DNA from 3 places in the Chromobacterium sp. genome. Region 3 is predicted to be linked to each of the others. Evidence: predicted binding sites of a transcription regulator. Region 3 holds the regulator's gene; each other region holds the start of a gene.
What was found. Region 3 encodes sigma-54, which starts transcription at its own class of promoters, with help from an activator protein. Its sites were predicted from a motif close to CTGGCACGCTTCATGCTT; they were not measured.
Positions count from the first base shown of each region.

Region 1: a site for sigma-54 is predicted at 1,685-1,702, ahead of flgB (flagellar basal body rod protein FlgB). Genes of this name have one in related genera too.
Region 2: a site for sigma-54 is predicted at 2,320-2,337, ahead of glnA (glutamate--ammonia ligase). Genes of this name have one in related genera too.

Region 1 is NZ_JAYSGF010000009.1:100,418-107,509, reverse strand. It holds gene flgE (flagellar hook protein FlgE) at 1-71, opposite strand, end outside; gene ACE3QM_RS07030 (flagellar hook assembly protein FlgD) at 109-816, opposite strand; gene flgC (flagellar basal body rod protein FlgC) at 834-1,244, opposite strand; gene flgB (flagellar basal body rod protein FlgB) at 1,244-1,660, opposite strand; gene ACE3QM_RS07015 (response regulator) at 1,963-2,760, shown strand; gene ACE3QM_RS07010 (hypothetical protein) at 2,775-3,602, opposite strand; gene ACE3QM_RS07005 (EAL domain-containing protein) at 3,678-5,249, opposite strand; gene ACE3QM_RS07000 (DEAD/DEAH box helicase) at 5,733-7,049, shown strand.
Region 2 is NZ_JAYSGF010000016.1:68,673-75,764, reverse strand. It holds gene glnL (nitrogen regulation protein NR(II)) at 1-122, opposite strand, end outside; gene ACE3QM_RS10950 (DUF4124 domain-containing protein) at 247-720, opposite strand; gene glnA (glutamate--ammonia ligase) at 844-2,262, opposite strand; gene ACE3QM_RS10940 (rhodanese-like domain-containing protein) at 2,531-2,983, shown strand; gene aroE (shikimate dehydrogenase) at 3,181-4,002, shown strand; gene mtgA (monofunctional biosynthetic peptidoglycan transglycosylase) at 4,119-4,802, shown strand; gene mgtE (magnesium transporter) at 5,000-6,439, shown strand; gene prmC (peptide chain release factor N(5)-glutamine methyltransferase) at 6,448-7,092, shown strand, end outside.
Region 3 is NZ_JAYSGF010000010.1:31,958-39,049, reverse strand. It holds gene ACE3QM_RS07355 (flavin prenyltransferase UbiX) at 1-413, opposite strand, end outside; gene rapZ (RNase adapter RapZ) at 433-1,275, opposite strand; gene hprK (HPr(Ser) kinase/phosphatase) at 1,256-2,212, opposite strand; gene ptsN (PTS IIA-like nitrogen regulatory protein PtsN) at 2,205-2,666, opposite strand; gene hpf (ribosome hibernation-promoting factor, HPF/YfiA family) at 2,788-3,102, opposite strand; gene ACE3QM_RS07330 (RNA polymerase factor sigma-54) at 3,170-4,594, opposite strand; gene lptB (LPS export ABC transporter ATP-binding protein) at 4,598-5,326, opposite strand; gene lptA (lipopolysaccharide transport periplasmic protein LptA) at 5,323-5,874, opposite strand; gene lptC (LPS export ABC transporter periplasmic protein LptC) at 5,864-6,433, opposite strand; gene kdsC (3-deoxy-manno-octulosonate-8-phosphatase KdsC) at 6,430-6,954, opposite strand; gene ACE3QM_RS07305 (KpsF/GutQ family sugar-phosphate isomerase) at 6,980-7,092, opposite strand, start outside.

The DNA of each region.
Region 1 (7,092 bases), on a different contig from region 3:
ACGTTGTTGCCTATGGTGTCCAGCTGGGTGGAGGCGGCGTTCAAGCCGCTCAAGCCTTGTTGAAAGCCCATGATGTCAGTCCTTGAAGTCGAATGAGGTCGGCGGGGTTCAGGCGGTCATTTGCGCCACATCGCCCAGCTGAGCGCGCGTGCCATCCGGCAGCACCAGTTCCGGCACACCCTGGTCCCAGGCCACGGCGGTCACCTTCTTGGTGTTGTAAGCCACTGCCTTGGTGCCACCATTGGCGCTGGCCTGGGTCACATCGGCGCTGAAGGTGTATTTGCCGACCGGAACCGCCTCGCCAGCGTCGTTCTTGCCATCCCAGGTGAAGGTGTTGACACCGGCCACCGGCTTGGCCACATTCATCACGCGCACCAGATTGCCATTGGCGTCCTTGATGCTGATCTTCACCGTTTGCGCCGGCCCGTTCAGCAATACACCAGCCGTGCTGCCGCCGCCCGCCTCGTTCACTGGCAGATCGTTGCCGGCCACCAGGACTTTCTTGCCTATCATGCTGGACGCCATCAACGACTGCGATGCCGCTTGCGCGCCGACCAGGGCCTGCATCGACTGGTTCAGTTGCTGGATGCCACCCACCTGGCTGATTTGCGCCATCTGGCTGGTCATCTGGCTGTTATCCATCGGGTTCATCGGGTCCTGCGAGCGCAGCTGGGCGACGAATAGTTTCAGGAAAGTATTCTGGATATCCGTCGCGCTGCTGCCGACCACGCCCGAGTTGCTGCCGCCATTGACGCTGCTGTTCGGGTTCGCCTGGGTCTGGGTGTTCAGTACGTCATACGGGTTTGAGCTAGCCATCGCTTAGTCCTCTCCACTCACTGGCCCAGCTGCAGCACTTTCTGCTGCAGGGTCTTGGCCGTATTCATGATTTCGACATTGTTCTGATAGGCGCGGGAGGCGGCGATCAAGTCCGCCATCTCCTCCACCGGATTCACGTTAGGCAGCGTGACGTAGCCGCGCTGGTCGGCCAGCGGATTGCCCGGATCGTACTTGAGCCGCGGCGGGGTCTGGTCCTCGACCACCGCGGTCACGCGCACGCCGGCCACTTGCGGTTGCGCCGCCGTCACCGGAGTCGCAGTGAACACCGCGTGGCGGCCCTTGTAGGGCTCGCCGGTGGAACTGGTCGAACTTTCGGCGTTGGCGATATTGCTGGCCACCAGGCTCAGGCGCATGGACTGCGCCGACATCGCCGAACCGGCTATGGAAAACACATTGGACAAGGACATCAGCTATTGCCTCCCTGGCCCTGGATCGCCGAACTCAATCCGCTGATCCGCTTGCTCAAAAAAGTCAGCGTGGATTGGAAACGGACCGCGTTGTCGGCGAAGGCCGCGCGCTCCACGTCCATGTCCACGGTGTTGCCGTCGACGCTGGGCTGCACCGCCGCGCGGTATTGCAAGGCCGCACCATTGCCGTTGCCGCCGCTGGCGCCAGCCAGGTGATGGGCATCGGTGAGGTTCATTGCCAAACGACCCTGAGCGTCGGTCTGCGCCTGCAGCGCCTTGCCGAAATCGAAATCCACCGCCTTGTAGTTGGGGGTTTCGTCGTTGGCGATATTGCTGGCCAGCACCTCGGTGCGATAAGCCCGCAAATTCAGCGCCCGCTGCTGAAAGTCGAAATGTTTGGCAATCTTGTCTAGCATGCTAGCCTCCTTGGGACAGCACTAAAGCAGAAACCGTGCCAGGACGAAAACCACAGCCAAACCATTGATTTGTATCTACGCGAATCAAAACCCGCCGCATAGAAGCGCCCAGCGGCAAACCTGGCCGGCAAGATTTGCCGCCGCGGCGGACACAGGACAGATTTCACTTGCCGCACTACGTAATTCGTGCCAAACCATCATAAGAACCATTGAAGACGCGCCGAGAATCACCGACACTCGTGCAAGAAGCCGGCACAGGCGGCCGGCTTTATAAAAGAGAATGGACAGGCGGGGGAACAAGCATGCTGGAAGTACAACATTTGATCATCGCGCTGGCCGAGCCATCGCATGTACAGGCTCAGATCATCAGCAGGGCGCTGGGCGAAATGGGCATTACCCGGGTGGAAACCCATGCCGACGGCGAATCACTGCTGTCGCATGCGCGCCAGTCGCGCCCCGACCTGGTGATCAGCGCCTACTATCTGCCGGACATGACCGGACAGCAGCTGTTGCAGCAAATGCGCGAGAGCACTGACCTGAGCGGCATGCCCTTCATTCTGGTTTCCAGCGAAACCAATCCGGAGCGGCTGGAACCTATCCGCCAGGCCGGCAGCCTGGGCATCCTGCCCAAGCCGTTCACCAGCGCCCAGTTGGATGAGGCGCTGGCCAATGCGCTGGACTTCATCAACACCGAAAGCCTGGCGATGGAGGTGGACACCGATCTGGCCAATGTCAGCATTTTGATCGTCGACGACAGCCTGACCTCGCGCCGCCATGTGCGCGCCGTGCTGGAACGCCTTGGCTTCGAGCACTTCACCGAGGCGTCCAGCGGCGCCGAGGCGCTGCCCATGCTGGCCAACGACAGCTTCCAGCTGATCATCATCGACTACCACATGCCGGGCATGGACGGCTGCGAGCTGGCGCGCCACATCCGCCAGGACGGCGCACAGGGACGCACCCCCATCCTGATGATCACCAGCGAGACCGACCGCGACCGCCTGGCCGAGGTGGAAGCGGCGGGCGTGTCCGCCTGCTGTGACAAGCCCTTCTCCACCAATAAGCTCAGGGACACCATCCGCGAGCTGCTACAGGAATACTGAGCGCAGGCTCGCTCCTATTTGGGCGCCACCCACACCAGGCGCGAATTGGCCTTGGCCTCGCCAAAGGCTTGGCGGCGCCAATAACCCTGGGTCGCGTAAGCCTCAGCCGCGCCAAGCTCGGTGATGCGGCAATAGCTCACCTCGCTGAAACCGGCCTTCAACAGCTGGCTGCGGCCGCGCTGCCGGGTCTTGACGCAGCTCGGTGCTGCGGCCTGTTCCACCCATTGCTGCGGCGCGCCGGCCTGCCAGGCCAGCTCCAGTTCCAGCTTGGGCTGGGTCATCATCGCCAGCCCGTTCAACACCGAGGCCAGCAAGGGCTGCCAGCGCTCCGCCACCGCCGCGATCTGCGGCGCCAACTCGCCCGGGTAGCTGACCGCCAACGCCTCGACGCCATCCGAGCCTTGCAGCCACTGCGCGGCCTCCAGGGAAAAGTCCGCGCCCACCAGGGTCAGCAACAAGACCTTGCGCTCCGGCTGATGCACGACAAAGGCGCCGCCACCGGCCGGCACATGCAGGAAGAAGGCATCCGCGGGCAGGATCAAGGTATCCGGCAAATGGGAAGGCAGGCGGGTATGGGCCAGAGCCTGAGCCAAGGCGTCGTCCAGGTGGGAGATCACGCGGCCATGGCGCGCAAAGCAGCCCCAGGATTCCGCCAGCGCCAGCTCGGCGACTATGGTCTGCTGCCGCACTTCAAACACTTGGGCGGCGCGCTCCAGCTCACGCTTGATCACTTCCTTCATTTCCTTGCGAGCCGCGGACGGCTGCGCGGCCTGCGCATACAGTTGACCGATCCGCTTGGCCCAAGGACGGGAGGCCGCATAACGCTGCACGGCATACACCATTCCTACCCCTTTCCTGAAACAAAAAAGGGCGCATTGTAGCAAAGCGGGCCCCGACGCCCAAGCGAACGGCGGCGATCAGCCCTCGCCGCCAGTTTTGCCGGGAGGCCGGCCGCGGCTTTCGGCGATGCCGGAATACAGCCATTGCCGGAAATGATTCAAGGTCATCGGCTTGCCGAAATAAAAGCCTTGCAGATATTCAAACCCCTTGACGTTGAGATAGCTCTGCTGCCCCTGGGTCTCCACCCCCTTGACGATGACCTGCACCCCCATCTCATTGGATGACAGCAGCAGGCCGTCCAGGATATTGCCCTTCAGGCTGTCCTGCCCCAGCGCCGACACATAGCCTTTTTCCACTTTCAGATAATCAAAGCCCCAGCGGCTCAAATACGCCTTGTCGGCATAGCCGGCGCCAAAATCGTCCAGCGCCAGCCTCACTCCCATCTGCCGCAGCCCATTGATCACCTTCTGCGCGCCAGAGGCCTCCTGCAGCGGCGCGCGCTCGGAAATCTCCAGCACCAGCTGCGCCTGCTTGTCGCGCAGCAGATTGACCAGCGCGCGGCAATCGTCCAGCAATTCAGGCAAGGCCAGGTGCTCGGTGGAAATATTGATGCCCACCATAAAGCCCGGCGGCAACACGATCTGCTGCAGCTCCTCGGCCACGCGCCGCAGCAGATAACGCGTCAGCGCCACGATCAGGCCGGCGTCGATCGCGGTCTGGATGAACACCTCGGAACGCACATTGCCCTGCACCGGATGTCGCCAGCGCGCCAGCACTTCCACGCCGACGCACTCGCCATTGCTCGCGGTGACGATGGGCTGGTAATGCGCGAAGAATTCCTTCTGCCGAATCCCCTCGGCAATCTCCCAGCCGGTCGCCTTGCGGCCGCCGCCGCCTCGGCGCACGCCCCAAGCGATGCCGCAGCCTAGCGCCGCCGCCAGCAGCAAGGCCAGCCACTGCGTCCGCAAGGCCTGCCAGACCAGCGCCGACCACTGTGGCGCGGCCAGCACGCCGATGCGCTCGGGCGCCGACGGCAGCCAGCTCGCCTCGCCAACCGGCTCCGCGCCCAAGGGCCTCACCTCGCCGCTGGCGACCAATACCTCGCCGCCCACCTGCAAACTCATCTTCAAGCTTTCGCGCTCAGCCAGCGCCAGCTGCGCCACCAAGGGGCCCGCGTCCAGCTCCAGCATTCCTGCCGCATTCGCCAGCCGCAGGCCCGGCACCATCCGGCCATTGCCGGTCGGCAGCAGCCGCGCGCCGCTCTCGAACGGCTCGGCCACCACGCCCCGCCGCGATGCGCACACCACGCCGCCCGCGCCTCGCGCCGCCGCGAAGCGCACCAGCGAGGTGCGCTGCACCAGTTCCGCCAACTCCTGCGCCTGTGCGCCGCAATCCGTCCCTGGCGGCAAGGCATCCAGCCGCGCCAGCGCGGCGAAGGCCGGCGATAGCTGCCAGTTCAACTGTCCGGCGACGAATTCCGCCCTCTCCCCCGCCAGCCACTGTGCCCGCAAGCCCGTCGCAAGCAGGGCCAAGCCCAGCGTCAGCGACAGCAGCAAGCCGGCGCAGACGGCATACGCCGCGCCGGCGGAACTGGACAACAGCCAGGCGCGGCCGCGCCCGGCACTTGCAAATCGGTTCTTTCCACCCATTCATCAGCCCTCAACGGCGGCATTCCGCCCAAGCCCAGGTCCAAGCTCAAGTCTGTATTGAAGTGTAGTTAGAACCGCGCAAATCTCCACAAGCCGCCGCCGCGAAACTACTCAGCGACCACCGCCAGCACCGCCGTTGCATGGCGTTTTTTTACAAATCCGCCGCCGCAAGCGGCAAACAATCAAATACTTAGCCGGCATGTTTTTAAAAAACAGTTGTAAACCCGTCTGATTTACCGTATAGTCCGGCCTCTTGTGTTTCCACCGGGCATTCCAAACCACGCCTCGGCCCGTGTGAGATTGTTTCATCGTCCCTGACCATTTCCAGGCTTCGTCCACGCTTATAATGTCGCATCAGACTGGACCGCTGTTCGCCGCTTGTCAGGTTAGTGCCGATGATTTACGGCTTAAAGGCGCCGTATAACCGACCGCCACCAACCTGGCTACAAGTGACGCCGGCAGTATCCGGCTTGAAAGGACATCATGCATTTTTCCGATCTGGGCATCGCCCCGACCATCCTGCGCGCGCTGGAAGCCGCCGGCTACTCTTCCCCTACCGAAGTACAAGCCCAGGCAGTTCCCGCCGCCATCGCCGGCCGCGACCTGCTGGTCTCGGCCCAAACCGGTAGCGGCAAGACCGCAGCCTTCCTGCTGCCGGCGCTGACCAAGCTGTCCGAGCGCTCCACCGGCAAGGGCCAGGGCCCGCGCGTGCTGGTGCTGTGCCCCACCCGCGAACTGGCTCAGCAAGTGGAAAAGAACGCGCTGGAATACGGCAAGGACCTGCGCTGGATGAAAACCGTCTGCCTGGTGGGCGGCTCTTCCTTCGGCTACCAGACCCGCGCGCTGTCGCGCCCGGTAGACCTGATCGTCGCCACCCCCGGCCGTCTGATGGACCACATGCGCTCCGGCCGCATCGACTTCTCCCGCCTGGAAATGCTGGTGCTGGACGAAGCCGACCGCATGCTGGACATGGGCTTCATCGAAGATATCGAGACCATCGTCAAGGCGACTCCGGAAACCCGCCAGACCGTGCTGTTCTCCGCCACGCTGGACGGCACCGTCGGCCGCATGGCCGAGAAGATGACCCGCGATCCGCAGCGCATCGAGATCGCCCGCACCGAGACCTCGGGCGGCACCATCGAAGAACATCTGCTGTACGCGGACGACCTGAACCACAAGCATCGCTTGCTGGATCACATCCTGAAAGAGTCCGGCTTTGACCAGTGCGTGATTTTCTCCGCCACCAAGGCCTACTCCGAAGAACTAGCCGACAAGCTGTCCGACCAGGGCTACTCCGCCGCCTGCCTGCACGGCGACATGCCGCAAAGCTGGCGCAACCGCACGCTGAACGATCTGCGTCGCGGCCGCATCAAGATCCTGGTGGCCACCGACGTGGCGGCGCGCGGCATCGACGTGCCCACCATCACCCACGTGGTGAACTTCGACCTGCCGAAACAGGCTGAAGACTACGTGCACCGTATCGGCCGTACCGGCCGCGCCGGTCGCGACGGCACCGCCATCACCCTGGCGGAGTCCAAGGAATTCCACAAGGTGCGCCGCATCGAGCAATACCTGAAGCGCCAGATCACCGAAGGCGTGATCGAAGGCATGGAACCCACCCGTCGCCCGCCGAAAGGCCCGCGTCGCAATAGCAACGGCAAAGGCGGCTACGGCGATCGTCGTCCGGGCAGCGGCGGCCGCGGCAGCTACGGCAATCGTCGCGAAGGCGGTTACCAGGGCCAGCGTCGCGAGGGCGGCTACCAAGGCAACCGCGGTCCGCGCAGCACCCAGCAGCAATAAGCGCTTGCGGCCCCAAGGGGCCGTTCAGCTCAAACGCCATCGG
Region 2 (7,092 bases), on a different contig from region 3:
CGGCTGCCCAGCGCCAGCAGGTTCTCGCAGGCGGGATTGACGAAGTGGAGCGCGCCGTCGGCATCAGCGATCAGCACGGGGGTGTCCAGCAGTTCTAGTCCGGCAAAGCTGGTCGGCGGCATGGTGTGGGGTGTCCTGTGGGCTCGGTCGCGAAGGGCATGCGTTGGCGCAGCAAGATTCGGGCCATGCCCGTGGGATGGGGAATGGCCCGTTTAATGGCAGTATGCACCAAGATGGTGCGTCAAACTAGTTTTGCCCCAATTCGCGGCGCAGCGCTTCCACGTTCTTCTGGCGATCGGTGACTTCGTCCTGCAGCTTCTGCACCCGGTCCAGGTATTTCTGGTAATTGCGGGTTTCGTCGCCGTTGCGCGTGGCCTTGCCATCGGTCAGCGCCTTTTGCGCATCGGCCAGCGCTTTCTGCTCATTGGCCAGTTCCTGTTCCAGGATCTTGCGGCGGCCGCTATCGCGCTGTTTCTGCGTGCCGGGGTCGACGCTGGGGAAGCTGCTGGACGGTTTGGCTGGCGCCGCGCCGCCGCTGCTGTTGCCGCTGTTCTTGTGCTGGCTGGGATAGGAGGAGAGCGGGTTGAGCCGTATCGGCTGCGCGCCGCGGATGGGCACATTGGTGAAGGTGACGTTGCCGTCCTTGTCCACGTACTTGTAAACGGTGGCCTGCGCCGAGGCGCTGAGCAGCAGCAATAGACAGAGGGATAGCGTTTTCATGAGCGGCGGAGTCGGATTCTTGGTTTCGGCATTGCTAATGATATGCAAATCGGCGGGCCAAGTCATATATGAAAACGGCAGCCATGAGGCTGCCGTTTCGTTTGCGGGGATGATCCGCTTCGCTTACAGCGAGTAATACATCGCGAATTCAACCGGATGCGTGGTCATGCGGGTCAGGTTCACTTCCTGCATCTTCAATTCGATGTAGGCGTCGATCCAGTCATTGGAGAACACGCCGCCGCGGGTCAGGAACTCGCGGTCCTTGTCCAGAGCGGCCAGCGCCTCGTCCAGGCTGGCGCACACGGTCGGGATCAGCTTGTCCTCTTCCGGCGGCAAATCGTACAGGTTCTTGTCCGCGGCGTCGCCCGGGTGGATCTTGTTCTGAATGCCGTCCAGGCCGGCCATCAGCAGCGCGGAGAAGCACAGATAGGGGTTGGCCAGCGGATCCGGGAAGCGCGCTTCGATGCGGCGGCCCTTGGGGCTGGCCACGTGCGGAATGCGGATGGAAGCGGAGCGGTTCTTGGCGGAGTAGGCCAGCTTCACCGGCGCTTCGTAATGCGGCACCAGGCGCTTGTAGGAGTTGGTGCCCGGATTGGTGATCGCGTTCAGCGCCTTGGCGTGCTTGATGATGCCGCCGATGTAGTAGAGCGCGGTGTCGGACAGGCCGGCATAGCCGTCGCCGGCGAACAGGTTCTTGCCGTCCTTCCAGATCGACTGGTGCACGTGCATGCCGGAGCCGTTGTCGCCGACGATGGGCTTGGGCATGAAGGTGGCGGTCTTGCCGTAGCTGTGCGCCACATTGTGCACCACGTATTTCAGAATCTGGGTCCAGTCGGCGCGCTGGGTCAGGGTGCTGAACTTGGTGCCGATCTCGTTCTGGCCGGCGGTGGCCACTTCATGGTGATGCACTTCCACCGGGATGCCCAGTTCTTCCAGCAGCAGCACCATGGCGGAGCGGATGTCCTGGGAGGAGTCCACCGGCGGCACCGGGAAGTAGCCGCCCTTGACGCCCGGGCGGTGGCCCATATTGCCGCCTTCGAATTCCTCGGCGGACGCCCATGCGGCTTCCTCGGCCTTGATCTTGACGAAGCAGCCGGACATGTCGGTGCCCCAGGTCACGCTGTCGAAGACGAAGAATTCCGGCTCCGGGCCGAAGTAGGCGGTGTCGCCCAGGCCGGATGCCTTCAGATAGGCTTCGGCGCGCTTGGCGATGGAGCGCGGGTCGCGGTCATAGCCCTTGCCGTCGGCCGGGTCGATCACATCGCAGTGTAGGAAGACGGTGGGTTCGTCGTAGAAGGGGTCGATGCGAGCGGTGGCCGGGTCGGCCATCAGCAGCATGTCGGATGCCTGAATGCCTTTCCAGCCTGCGATCGAGGAGCCGTCGAAAGCATGGCCGTGCTCGAACCATGCTTCCGGATCGTCCAGCAGCACGTGGGCCGGGATGGTCACGTGTTGTTCTTTGCCGCGGGTATCGGTAAAGCGCAGGTCTACGAATTTGACATCGTTTTCGGTAATCAGCTTGACTACGTCTGCAACCGCCATGGTTTTCTCCTGAAAGGCTACATGCATCATGTGCGAATTAGTGTACGGCTAACGCTTAAGCATTAAGCGTGCCAGCTTAAAATCGCCGAGATTCCATTGTGTCATAGCCCAAAAACGGGCGCTAGCAGAGTTGAATGAACCAGCTTGGTGCCTGTACCGAAGTCGTGCACCAAAATGGGGCTGATCTTGCGTTGCAGCGGTGCGCTGGTATGGATAATCTGTGTATATAAAGGTATTGAGGGCGGTCTTGGCCGCGAGGAGAGCTTGCATGGATCAAATGACGCAGATATTGCAGCAGGCGCAGCGCCGGGCCGAAGAACAGGGTTTGCCCTATCGCGGCGCGCTGACGCCGCAGGAGGCGCACCAGTTGAAGCAGGCGCTGCCGGAGGCGACCTTGCTGGACGTGCGCAGCGCGGCGGAATGGCAGTTCGTCGGCGTGGTGCCCTATGCCCAGCGGCTGGAGTGGCGAAGCTTTCCCGGAATGCAGCCTAATCCGCGTTTCATCGAGCAATTGCAGGAGATGCTGCCCAAGGATGGGATACTGATGCTGATGTGCCGCTCCGGCGTGCGCTCGGACGAAGCCGCGCGCCTGGCCGCCGCCGCCGGTTATACCGAGGCCTACAACGTGCTGGAAGGTTTCGAGGGCGATAAGGACGCGGCGGGGCATCGCGGCGCGCTGGGCGGCTGGAAGGCGCGCGGCCTGCCCTGGCAGCAGGGCTGAGGTGGCGGCAAGCGGCGCGACGTGGTTGATGTTTGCCGTGTTCCACGGCAAAGTGTCGTTCTGGCGCCGCTCGCTTGCGAGCAAGACGGCGAGAGCCGCCAACAAAACCCAGCCGGAGTCCGCGTGTTTGCCTAGCGGCGAGGTTTTGTTAGCCGCTTTTATATACATAACATGCCGACATTTTGGAAAGCTGACTCATGACCGACCGTTACGCCGTTATCGGCAATCCCGTTTCCCATAGCCAGTCGCCCTTCATTCATAACGAATTCGCCAGCGCGACCGGGCAGGACATCAGCTACGACAAGCTGTTCGCCGAGCTGGGGCAGTTCAACGGGGTGGTGTCCGAATTCGTCGCCGCCGGCGGCAAGGGTTTGAACATCACGCTGCCGTTCAAGGGCGACGCTTACCGCTTCGCCAATGAAGTGACCGAGCGCGCGCGCGCCGCCGAAGCGGTCAACACCCTGAGCTTCCGCGACGGCAAGGCCTATGGCGACAATACCGACGGCGTCGGCCTGGTGCGCGACATCGTTGATAATCTGGACTACCCGATCGCCGGCGCCAAGGTGCTGATCCTGGGCGCGGGCGGCGCGGTGCGCGGCGTGCTGGAACCCATCCTGGCGCAAAAGCCGGCCGCCTTGACCATCGCCAACCGCACCCTGATCAAGGCCGAGGCGCTGGCGCATCACTTCGCGCCCTGGGGCAAGGTGGAGGCCATAGGCTACGAGCAGTTGAAGGGACGCAGCTTCGACATCGTGATCAATGCGACATCGACCAGCCTCAGCAATGAACTGCCGCCGATTCCCTACGGCCTGTTCACGGCTCGTACCCTGGCTTACGACATGGTGTACAGCAAGGGCCTGACCCCTTTCCTGCAGCGCGCGCAGGCGGAAAACGCCGGCATGCTGGCCGATGGCCTGGGCATGCTGGTGGAGCAGGCGGCGGAATCCTTCGCCATCTGGCGCGGCGTGGAGCCGGCCACTCGCAAAGTGACCAATATGCTGCGGGAAGTGCTGGCCTGACGCTCGCCGGGTCCGGCGGGTCCGGACCCATAGACACAAGGCGTCGCTTTTCCCTCCCGCGGTTTGAATCCCAATCCCCCTTGCCCTGCGAGGGGGCTCGCTTTGCGAGTCAGATGATGCGTCTTTTCCTGAAAGTGCTGGCGGCCCTGATGGCCGCCTTTCTGCTGTATAACCTGTGGATCTTCGGCCATATCGTCTATTGGCGCGGCCACAATCCGGCGGCCAGTTCTTTCATGAACGAACAGCTGGCCAAGCTGCAGCAGGATGACCCCGAGGCCGAGCTGCGCCACAAATGGGTGAGTTATGAGCAGATCTCGCCCAATCTCAAGCGCGCGCTGATCGCATCCGAGGACGCCAAGTTCGTCGACCACGAAGGTTTTGACTGGGACGGCATCGAGGCCGCGTTCGAGAAGAACCTGAAGAAGGGCAAGATCGTCGCCGGCGGCTCCACCATCAGCCAGCAGTTGGCCAAGAATCTGTTCCTGTCCAGCAGCAAGACGCCATGGCGCAAGCTGGAGGAAGCCTTGATCACGGTGATGCTGGAAACGGTGCTGGACAAGCGACGCATCTTCGAGATCTACCTGAACGTGATCGAATGGGGCAACGGCGTGTTTGGCGCCGAGGCGGCGTCGCGCCATTACTATCGTTCGAGCGCGGCGCGGCTGTCGTCGGCGCAGGCGGCCAAACTGGCCGCGATGGTGCCCAATCCGCGTTATTACGACAGCCATCGTGGCGCGCCCGGCCTGGCGCGCAAGACCCGCATCATCCAGCGGCGCATGGCTTACGTGGAGCTGCCCTGATCCCTGGGGCGCAATTGGAGCCGCGGGCGGGCGCATGTTACAATCGCGACTTTCTTCAAGTGCGCCGTGCGCTAGGCATGGCGGCTACACATGGACTTACCCAGTTACCCCGTAATCCAATCCCGATTTACCGTTAGAGAATAAAGCCCGCCTCCGACCGCCCGCGCCGCGCGCCATCGAGGCGGAAGGAGACGTGCATGACGGTTGCCTTCAAGCAACAATCCGCCGATCGTCTGCAAGAAAGCCTGGCCCTGGTGCAGCGCCTGATCGAGCGCCAGCGGCAGTTGGAAGATCTGGTATCCCGTCCGGAGGCGAGCGACGCGCCGACGGATCCGTTGGCCCCGCATTACAATCTGGAAGCGCTGCGCCTGAAGCTGGAGCAACTGCATCCGGCCGATGTCGCGCATATCCTGGAAGCCTTGCCGCTGGAAGAACGCCTGCTGGTCTGGGATCAGGTGGACGGCGCGCGCGACGGCGCCATCCTGCTGGAGGTGTCGGACGCGGTCAGGGAATCGCTGATCGAAGTGATGGAGCACGGCGAGCTGGTCAACGCCGCCGAGCAGCTGGACGCCGACGAACTGGCCGAGCTGGCGCCGGACATGCCGCGCCAGGTGGTGTACGAAGTGATGGGCGGCCTGGACGAGGAAGAGCGCGCCCAGCTGCAGTCGGCCTTGTCCTACGATGAAGACAAGGTTGGCGCGCTGATGGATTTCGACCTGGTCAAGATCCGCGCCGACGTCAGTTGCGAGGTGGTGCTGCGCTATCTGCGCCGCTTCGATGAACTGCCGGCCCACACCGACAAGATTTTCGTCATCGACGAGCAAGGCTTGTTGATGGGCGTGTTGTCCATCCGCAAGCTGCTGGTGTCCGATCCCGACGCGCTGGTGTCCGAGGTGATGGCCACCGAACTGGTCAGCTTCAATCCGGACGAAGACGCCGCCGACGCGGCGCTGGCCTTCGAGCGTTACGACTTGATCACCGCGCCGGTGGTGGACGAGGCCGGCAAGCTGATCGGCCGGCTGACCGTGGACGAGATGGTGGACGTGATCCGCGAGGAATCCGACAGCGAAGTGCTGAATCTGGCTGGTCTGAAAGAGGAAGAAGACCTGTTCGCGCCGGTGATCGACTCGGTGAAGAACCGCTGGGCCTGGCTGGCGATCAATCTGTGCACCGCCTTCATCGCCTCGCGCGTGATCGGCGTGTTCGAACACTCCATTTCCCAATTGGTGGCGCTGGCGGCGCTGATGCCCATCGTCGCCGGCATTGGCGGCAACTCCGGTAATCAGACCATCACCATGATCGTGCGCGCGCTGGCGATGGGACAGATGCAGCTGAACCAGGCCTGGCGGCTGTGGCGCAAGGAGTTGCGGGTCAGCATGATCAACGGGGTGTTGTGGGGCGGAGTGATAGGCAGCGTGGCCTGGCTGCTGTACGGCAGCTTTTCGCTGGGTCTGGTGATGCTGGGTGCGATGCTGCTCAACCTGATGCTGGCCGCCACCATGGGCGTGCTGATTCCCTGCCTGATGCAGCGTTCCGGTCGCGATCCGGCGCTGGGCTCCAGCGTGCTGATCACCGCCTGCACTGATTCCGGCGGCTTCTTCATCTTCCTGGGTCTGGCCACCCTGTTCCTGTTGTGACGACCATGTTGACGATAGCCGAGGCGCTGCGCCTCTACCCCTTGCCCCGTCTGGAAGCGCGCATGCTGTTGCAGCAGGCGGCGCCGGCGCTGACTCACGCTCGCATCGTGGCCTATCCCGAACAGGCGTTGAGCGCCGAAGAAGAGGCGAATTTTCGCGTGCTGGCCGCCAGGCGCGCCGCCGGCGAGCCGGTGGCCTATCTGATCGGCCGGCGCGAATTTTACGGTCGCGACTTCACCGTGGGGCCGCAGGTATTGATTCCGCGTCCGGAAACCGAGCACTTGATCGAAGCGGCGCTGCAGCGGTTTGGCGGCCGCGCCGCCTGCGTTGTCGACCTGGGCACCGGCAGCGGCGCCATCGCGACGACGCTGGCGCTGGAAGCGCCGGAGTGGCGAGTCCGCGCAGTGGATTTGTCGCCGGAGGCGCTGACCATCGCGCGCGGCAACGCCGAACGCCTGGGGGCGCAAGTCGAGTTTCATCAGGGCAGCTGGTACCAAGCGCTGCCCGCGGACGCGGTCTTCGATCTCATCGTGTCCAATCCGCCCTATATCCGCTCGGATGACGAACATCTGGGGCAGGGGGATGTGCGCTTCGAGCCGCGAATGGCGCTGACCGACGAGGCCGACGGGCTGGCCTGCCTGCGCGAGATCGCC
Region 3 (7,092 bases):
GGCACCAGCACCAGCTTGCGCTGTTCCTTGATGCTGACGTCGGCGGCGCGTTCGATCAGATTGTCGCTGCTGCCGTGGGCGATGGCGGCCAGCGTGCCCATCGAGCAGGGGCAGACCACCATGGCGTCGGCGGGGTTGGAGCCGGAGGCGACCGGCGCGAACCATTCTTCGCGGCCGAATACCGCCAGCTGGCCCTCGCGCGCGCCGCTGCGCCGCATCAGCCATTGCTGGGCCTCGGCCGGGCGCGACGGCAGGGTCAGATCCATTTCCTGCTTGGCCACGACTTGCGCGGCTTGCGAATACAGCACCCAGACGCGGATGCCGGCGGCGATCAGGCAGTCGATCAGCCGCAGCCCATAGGGCAGGCCGGAGGCGCCGGTCAGCGCGACGGTGACGGTCTTGATCGCACGCATGCGGGTCTCCTGTGAGCGCTCAGTTCTGGCGGTAGAGCTGGCGATGGCGCACCAATACCTGCTCGGCGGCGAATAGCCGCGACAATTGTTCGATGATGTAGACCGAGCGGTGCTGGCCGCCGGTGCAGCCTACAGCTATGGTCAGATAGCTGCGGTTTTCCATGCTGAAACAGGGCAGCCATTTGGCCACCATCTGCTGGATGTCCGTCACCATCTGCTGCACGGCCGGGGTGTGCTGGAAGAAATCGATGATGGGCTGATCGCGACCGGTGAACGGGCGCAGCTGAGGGTCGTAATAGGGATTGGGCAGGCAGCGCACGTCGAACACGAAATCGGCGTCCTGCGGCAGGCCGTGCTTGAAGCCGAAGGATTCGAAGATCAGCGTCAGTCGGCTGCTGTCGGCGTCGACCAGTTCGCGCACCCAGCTGCGCAAGGCGTTGGCGGACAGCTCGCTGGTGTCGATGCGGGTGCCCAGCTCCATGATCTCGGCCAGCATCTCCTGTTCCAGGCCTATGCTTTCCTCCACCGTGACGTCGGCGCCGGACAGCGGGTGGCGGCGGCGGGTTTCGGAGAAGCGCTTGACCAGGGTGGCGGCGGTGGCTTCCAGGAACAGCAGTCGCACGTCCACGCCCTGCGCCTTCAGCTTTTCCATTTCCGCCGGCAGCGCGCCCAGCGACGGGCCGGAGCGGGTGTCCACGCTGATGGCGATCTGCTCATAGCCGTAGTCGGCGTACAGCGACATCGCCTCGTGTAGCATGGTGGCCGGCAGATTGTCCACGCAGTAGAAGCCGGCGTCTTCCAGCGCGCGCAGCGCCACCGACTTGCCGGAGCCGGACAGGCCGCTAATCAATATCAGGCGCATTTTCCTGGTCTCTGAGGAAGTTGGTGTGGCGTTCGATGAATTCGCGGGTGCTGTCGATGCCGCGCAGCTGCAGGATGTAGTTGCGCACCGCGGCCTCCACCAGCACCGCCAGGTTGCGGCCGGCGGCCACCGGCAGCACCACCTTGCGGATGGTGACGCCGATGATGTCCTGGGTTTCCGACTGGATATTCAGTCGGTCCAGCGCCTGCATCGCCTGGTCGTTGGCCTTGACCAGGTGGATGATCAGCCGCAGCACCTTCTTCGGCCGCACCGCGGTCTCGCCGAAGATGGTGCGGATATTGAGGATGCCCAGGCCGCGCACTTCCAGGAAGTCGCGCAGCAAGGGAGGGCAACGGCCTTCCAGCGTGTCCGGGCCGATGCGGTACAGCTCCACCGCGTCGTCGGCCACCATGCCGTGGCCGCGGGAAATCAGTTCCAGCGCCAGCTCGCTCTTGCCCATCGCCGAATCGCCCATGATCAGCACGCCGATCTCGAACACGTCGAGAAACACGCCGTGCAGCACGGTGGACACCGCCAGCGCCCGCGCCAGATAGATGCGCAGCACATCCATCAGGTAGGGGCTTTCCAGCTTGGTGGTCATCAGCGGGACGTTGTGGGTGTGGCAGTAGTCGCGCAGCAGCTTGGGCACCGGCTGGTCGTTGGCCACCATCACCACCGACATGCTCTTGTGGAACAGCTGGTCCAGCGCGGTCTTGGCGGCGGATTGCTCCAGCCGGTTCAGATAGTCCACCTCGGCGAGGCCCAGCACCTGGACCCGGTTGGGGTGGATGAAATTGAGGTGGCCGACCAGCGCCTGCGTCGGGCGCTGCTCGTCGTTGCCTATCATATTGTCGGCGCCGCCGGTGCCCGCGACCCAGGTCAGGTTGAGCTTCTGCTGGTTTTCCTGGTACAGCCGGCGGACGCTGATGCTAGGCATTGGGCACCCAATTATTGAGCAGCTGGTAGAGCTCGTCGCGCGCGGCGGTGCCCAGCATCTGCTCGCGCATCTGGCGGCTGGAGAATAGCTGGGCCAGTTCGGACAGCACTTGCAGATGCAGATCGGTCGCCTGTTCCGGCACCAGCAGCACAAACAGGCACTGCACCGGCTTGCCGTCGGGCGCGTCGAAGGGGATAGGGGTTTTCAGGCGAATGAACACGCCCATCGCCTCCTTCAGGCCGCGCGCGCGGCCGTGCGGAATCGCCACGCCCTGGCCCAGGCCAGTGGAGCCGAGTTTTTCGCGGGCGAACAGACAATCGAAGATTTCGCTGCGCGCGATGCCCCGGGTATTTTCAACCAAGAGGCCAACTTGCTCGAACACGCGTTTCTTGCTGGCGACATCGAGGTCGAGCAGCACGTGTTCGGGAGTCAGGATTTTGCCGATGAGGTTCATATTGGATTATGCATGCGGCTGAGAAAAACCCGGCAATTCTACGTTGCCTTGATAGTACTGAAAACGGGCAAGTGCAAAGAAAAGCGGGAACCCGCAGGCTCCCGCCTTCCAGATCAAGGAATTACAGGCTGGCTTCGGGGGCCGGAGCACGGTGTTCAGACTGCTTTTCCTTGTGTTTCAGCACTTGACGGTCCAGCTTGTCGATCAGCAGATCGATGGCGGCGTACATATCGGACTCGGTGGCTTCCACGTGGATGTCCTTGCCGGACAGATGCACGTTGACTTCAGCTTTTTGCACCAGTTTATCAACAGACAGAGTAACGGAAATGTCGATCACATGGTCGACATGACGAGTAACGCGCTCCATTTTGGTTTCGACGTATTCGCGCAGGGCGGGAGTTACTTCCAGATGCAGTCCAGTTACTTTGAGGTTCATACCCTAGCTCCTTCTGGTGTTGACAGTCCGGTCGGGTCGGCCGGATCGCTGTATTCTGCCGCCGGGATCACAGCGTCTTGCGCTGGTTGACCGGCGGTATCTGCATGGCTTCACGATACTTGGCTATCGTGCGTCTGGCAACTTGTATTCCCTGCTTGGCCAGCGCTTCGACCAGGGCGCTGTCGGACAACGGTTTGCTTGGCGCTTCGGCGTCGATCAGGCTGCGGATATGGGCCTTGATCGCGGTGGCCGAGCACTCGCCGCCGCTGTCGGTTTCCAGCGAGCTGCCGAAGAAATACTTGAGCTCGAACAGCCCGCGCGGGCACAGCAGGTACTTTTGGGTGGTGACTCGGGAAACCGTGGATTCATGCAGGCCCAGCTCGTCCGCGATATCGCGCAGAATCAGCGGGCGCATGGCCACTTCACCGTGTTCAAAGAACGATTGCTGCCTGTCAACGATAGCTTCCGCCACTTTCAGGATAGTGTCAAATCGCTGCTGGATGTTCTTCACCAGCCATTTTGCTTCCTGCAGCCGCGAGGACATTTCGCCGTTGCCGCCGCGGTTTTCCGCCAGCAAGCGCGCGTACATCTGGTTGACGCGCAAACGCGGCACGGCGCCGCCGTTGAGCGTCGCCACCCAGCGTCCCTTGCGTTTTTTGACCGAGACATCCGGAATCACGTACTGGGTGTCGCTGGCGCCGAAACCGGCGGTGGGGCGGGGGTTGAGGCGGGCGATCAGCGCCTGGGCGGCGCGCAGCGCGGCGTCGTCCACGCTCAGCAGTTTCTTTAGCCGGGTGTAGTCGCGATTGCCGAGCAAGGCCAGGTGATCACGGACGATGGCCAGCGCCAGGCCGCGCTGCGGCTCGTCCGGGTCCAGCCGCTGCAGCTGCAGCGCCAGCGCTTCCGGCAGCGAGCGCGCGCCGACGCCGGGCGGATCGAACTGCTGCAGCAGGCGCAGGCCTATCATCAGCTCGTCGGTTTCGACTTCCAGCTCCAGCGGCAGATGGCTGGCGATGTCTTCCAGTTCCTGGCTCAGATAGCCGTCGTCGTCCAGTTCTTCGATCAGCAGCCGGACGATGGCGTGATCGCGCGTCGGCAGCGCCACCTCGCCCAGCTGCGCCAGCAGGTGTTCGCGCAGGCTGACCGGGCAGGGGACGTTGAGCATAGGGTCCAGCTCATCGTCGCCGTCGCCGCGGCGTGCGCCGCTGCCCCAGTCGCTCAGTTCACCGGCCTCGCCGCCGCGCTCGGCCTCGTCGCCGCCGCTTTCTTCGCGGCTTTCCGCCGGGCCGTCCTGCTCCTGACTGGCGGCGCTGTCCGGCGTCTCGCCCTGCGGCGCCTCGTCGCCGCGCTCAAGCAAGGGATTGTCCAGCAGGAAGCGTTCGACCTCGGTCTGCAGGTCGAGCGTGGACATCTGCAGCAGCTTGATCGACTGCTGCAGCTGCGGCGTCAGGGTCAGCTGCTGCGATACCTTGAGCTGAAGGGTCTGTTTCATCGCTTACAGGTGGAAGTGTTCGCCAAGATAGACTTCGCGCACCTTCTCGTTGTTGACCAGTTCTTCCGGCTCGCCGGAGGCGAGCACCGAGCCTTCGCTGATGATGTAGGCGCGGTCGCAGATGCGCAGGGTTTCGCGCACATTGTGGTCGGTGATCAGCACGCCGATGCCGCGCTCCTTCAGGAAGGAGATGATTTTCTGGATGTCGATCACCGCGATCGGGTCGACGCCGGCGAAGGGTTCGTCCAGCAGGATGAAGCGCGGCCGGGTGGCCAGCACGCGGGCGATCTCCACGCGGCGGCGCTCGCCGCCGGACAGCGACAGCGCGCTGCTGTCGCGCAGGTGGCCGATGTTGAGGTCGTCCAGCAGCAGGTCCAGCTCTTTTTCCAACTCCTTGCCCTTGAGGCCGGACACTTCCAGGATGGCTGCGATGTTTTCCTCCACCGTCATGCGGCGGAAGATGGACGCTTCCTGCGGCAGATAGCCCAGGCCCAGCCGCGCGCGGTGGTGGATGGGATAGTGGGTGATCACCTGGTCGTCGAGGCGAATCTCGCCGTCGTCGGCGCCGATCAGGCCGACGATCATGTAGAAGCTGGTGGTCTTGCCGGCGCCGTTGGGGCCGAGCAGGCCCACCACTTCGCCGCTGGCGATTTCCAGCGCCACGTCCTTGACCACGGTGCGTTTCTTGAAGCGCTTGCGCAGGCGCTCTACCTTGAGCACGCTTGGCGTCATTTGGCGGCTCCGCTGGCGGGTTTGGCCGCGGCCGGCTGCGAGGCGGCGTTCTTGGGCTGCAGGATCACGGTGACGCGGCCCTTGTTGGGACCGGTGGCGGTGCCGCCGGTGACCTGGTAGGTCTCGTTCTGGGTGTTGTAGGTGATCACATTGCCCACCACCAGGTCGCCCTCGCGCTTGACGCGGGCATTGCCGGTCAGCACCGCGAGATTGGCGGCGCTGGTGTAGTCGAGGCGGCTGGACTGGCCTTCCACCCATTCGTTCTTGCCGTCCATCTTCTGGCGGAAGGTGACGATGCGGCCGGTGGCCACCAGGGTCTGGTTGCCTTGCTTGTCCTGGGTGGCGACGACTTTGTCGGCGTTCAGGCGCAGCGTGCCCTGGATCACCACCACATTGCCCTCGCAGGTGGACACGCCCTTGATCTGGTCCATGGTGCAGCCGTTGTCGCTGGTGATTTCCAGCGGCTTGGTGCGGTCGGCCTGCTCCGCGTGGGCGAAGGAGGCGGCCAGCGCCAGGCTGGCCAGCAGGAGACGGAACTTATTTTTCATAAACGATCTTGGTGTGAGACAGCAGGTTCAACAAGCCTGTCTGTTGCTGGTAAACGAAACCCACGGAATTGCCGTGCGACTTGCCATGATAGAACACGGTGGGCGCGGCGGAGCGGGCTATCTTTTTGGCGGTGTCGACATGCATGGCGCTGGTGACGACCTTGGTTTCCGGCTTGTCCGCCATCGGCGGCTGTATCATCACCGCCTTCTTGTCGAAATAGGCCTGCTGGGTCTTGTTGTTGTAGCGGCCGACATCGCCGGTCAGCTGGTATTGCAACACGCCCTGCTGGTATTGGTAGAGCTCGGGATTTTCGAAGAAGGCGTCGTCCTTGCCCGGGTATTGCCACATGCGGGTGGCGATCAGCCGTTCGTTGAGCTTGCCTTGCGGGTCGAAGCGCGAGGCGGTCAGGTGCTCGGCCACGTATTCGGGCTTGTCCGGGTCCAGTTCGCGGCGATTGCTGTCCCAGCGCGACACCTGGTCCAGCCACACGGTCAACAGGCCGGTCAGGCCGACCAGCAACAGCGGGAACAGCCGGTGGGAGCGCAGCAGCCGGATCATGCCAGATACCTTGCCAGGATGGCGTCGAAGGTGCCTTGGGCTTGCATGATCAGTTCCGCCAGCTCGCGCACCGCGCCCTTGCCGCCGGAACTGCCGGTGACATAGTGGGCGCGCTGGCGCACCAGGGCCGGCGCTTCCGGCACCGCGACGGCCAGGCCGACGCGGGTGATGATGGGCAGGTCGATCAGGTCGTCGCCGATGAACGCGCATTCCTCGGGCTGTAGTTCCAGCCGCTCCAGCAACTCGTTCAACGCGACTTTCTTGTCATGCACGCCGCCATAGTAATGGTCGATCTGCAGCGCGCGGGCGCGGTGTTCCACGCAGCGGTCGGCGCGGCCGGAGATGATGGCCAACTGGACGCCGGTGGATTGCAGCAGGCGCAGGCCCAGGCCGTCCTGCACATTGAAGGATTTGCTTTCCTCGCCGTGGGCGTTGTAGTAGATGCGGCCGTCGGTCATCACGCCGTCCACGTCCATGATCAGCAGCTTGACCTTGCGGGCCTGCTCGAAAATGCTTTGCATGCTTGTCCTTGCTAATGTCGGCGACTCAGATCACGCCGGCCTTGAATAGATCGTGCAGATGCAGCGCGCCTATCAGCTTGTCGCCTTCATCTACGACCAGCAAGCTGGTGATCTTGTTCTGTTCCATCAGGAATACCG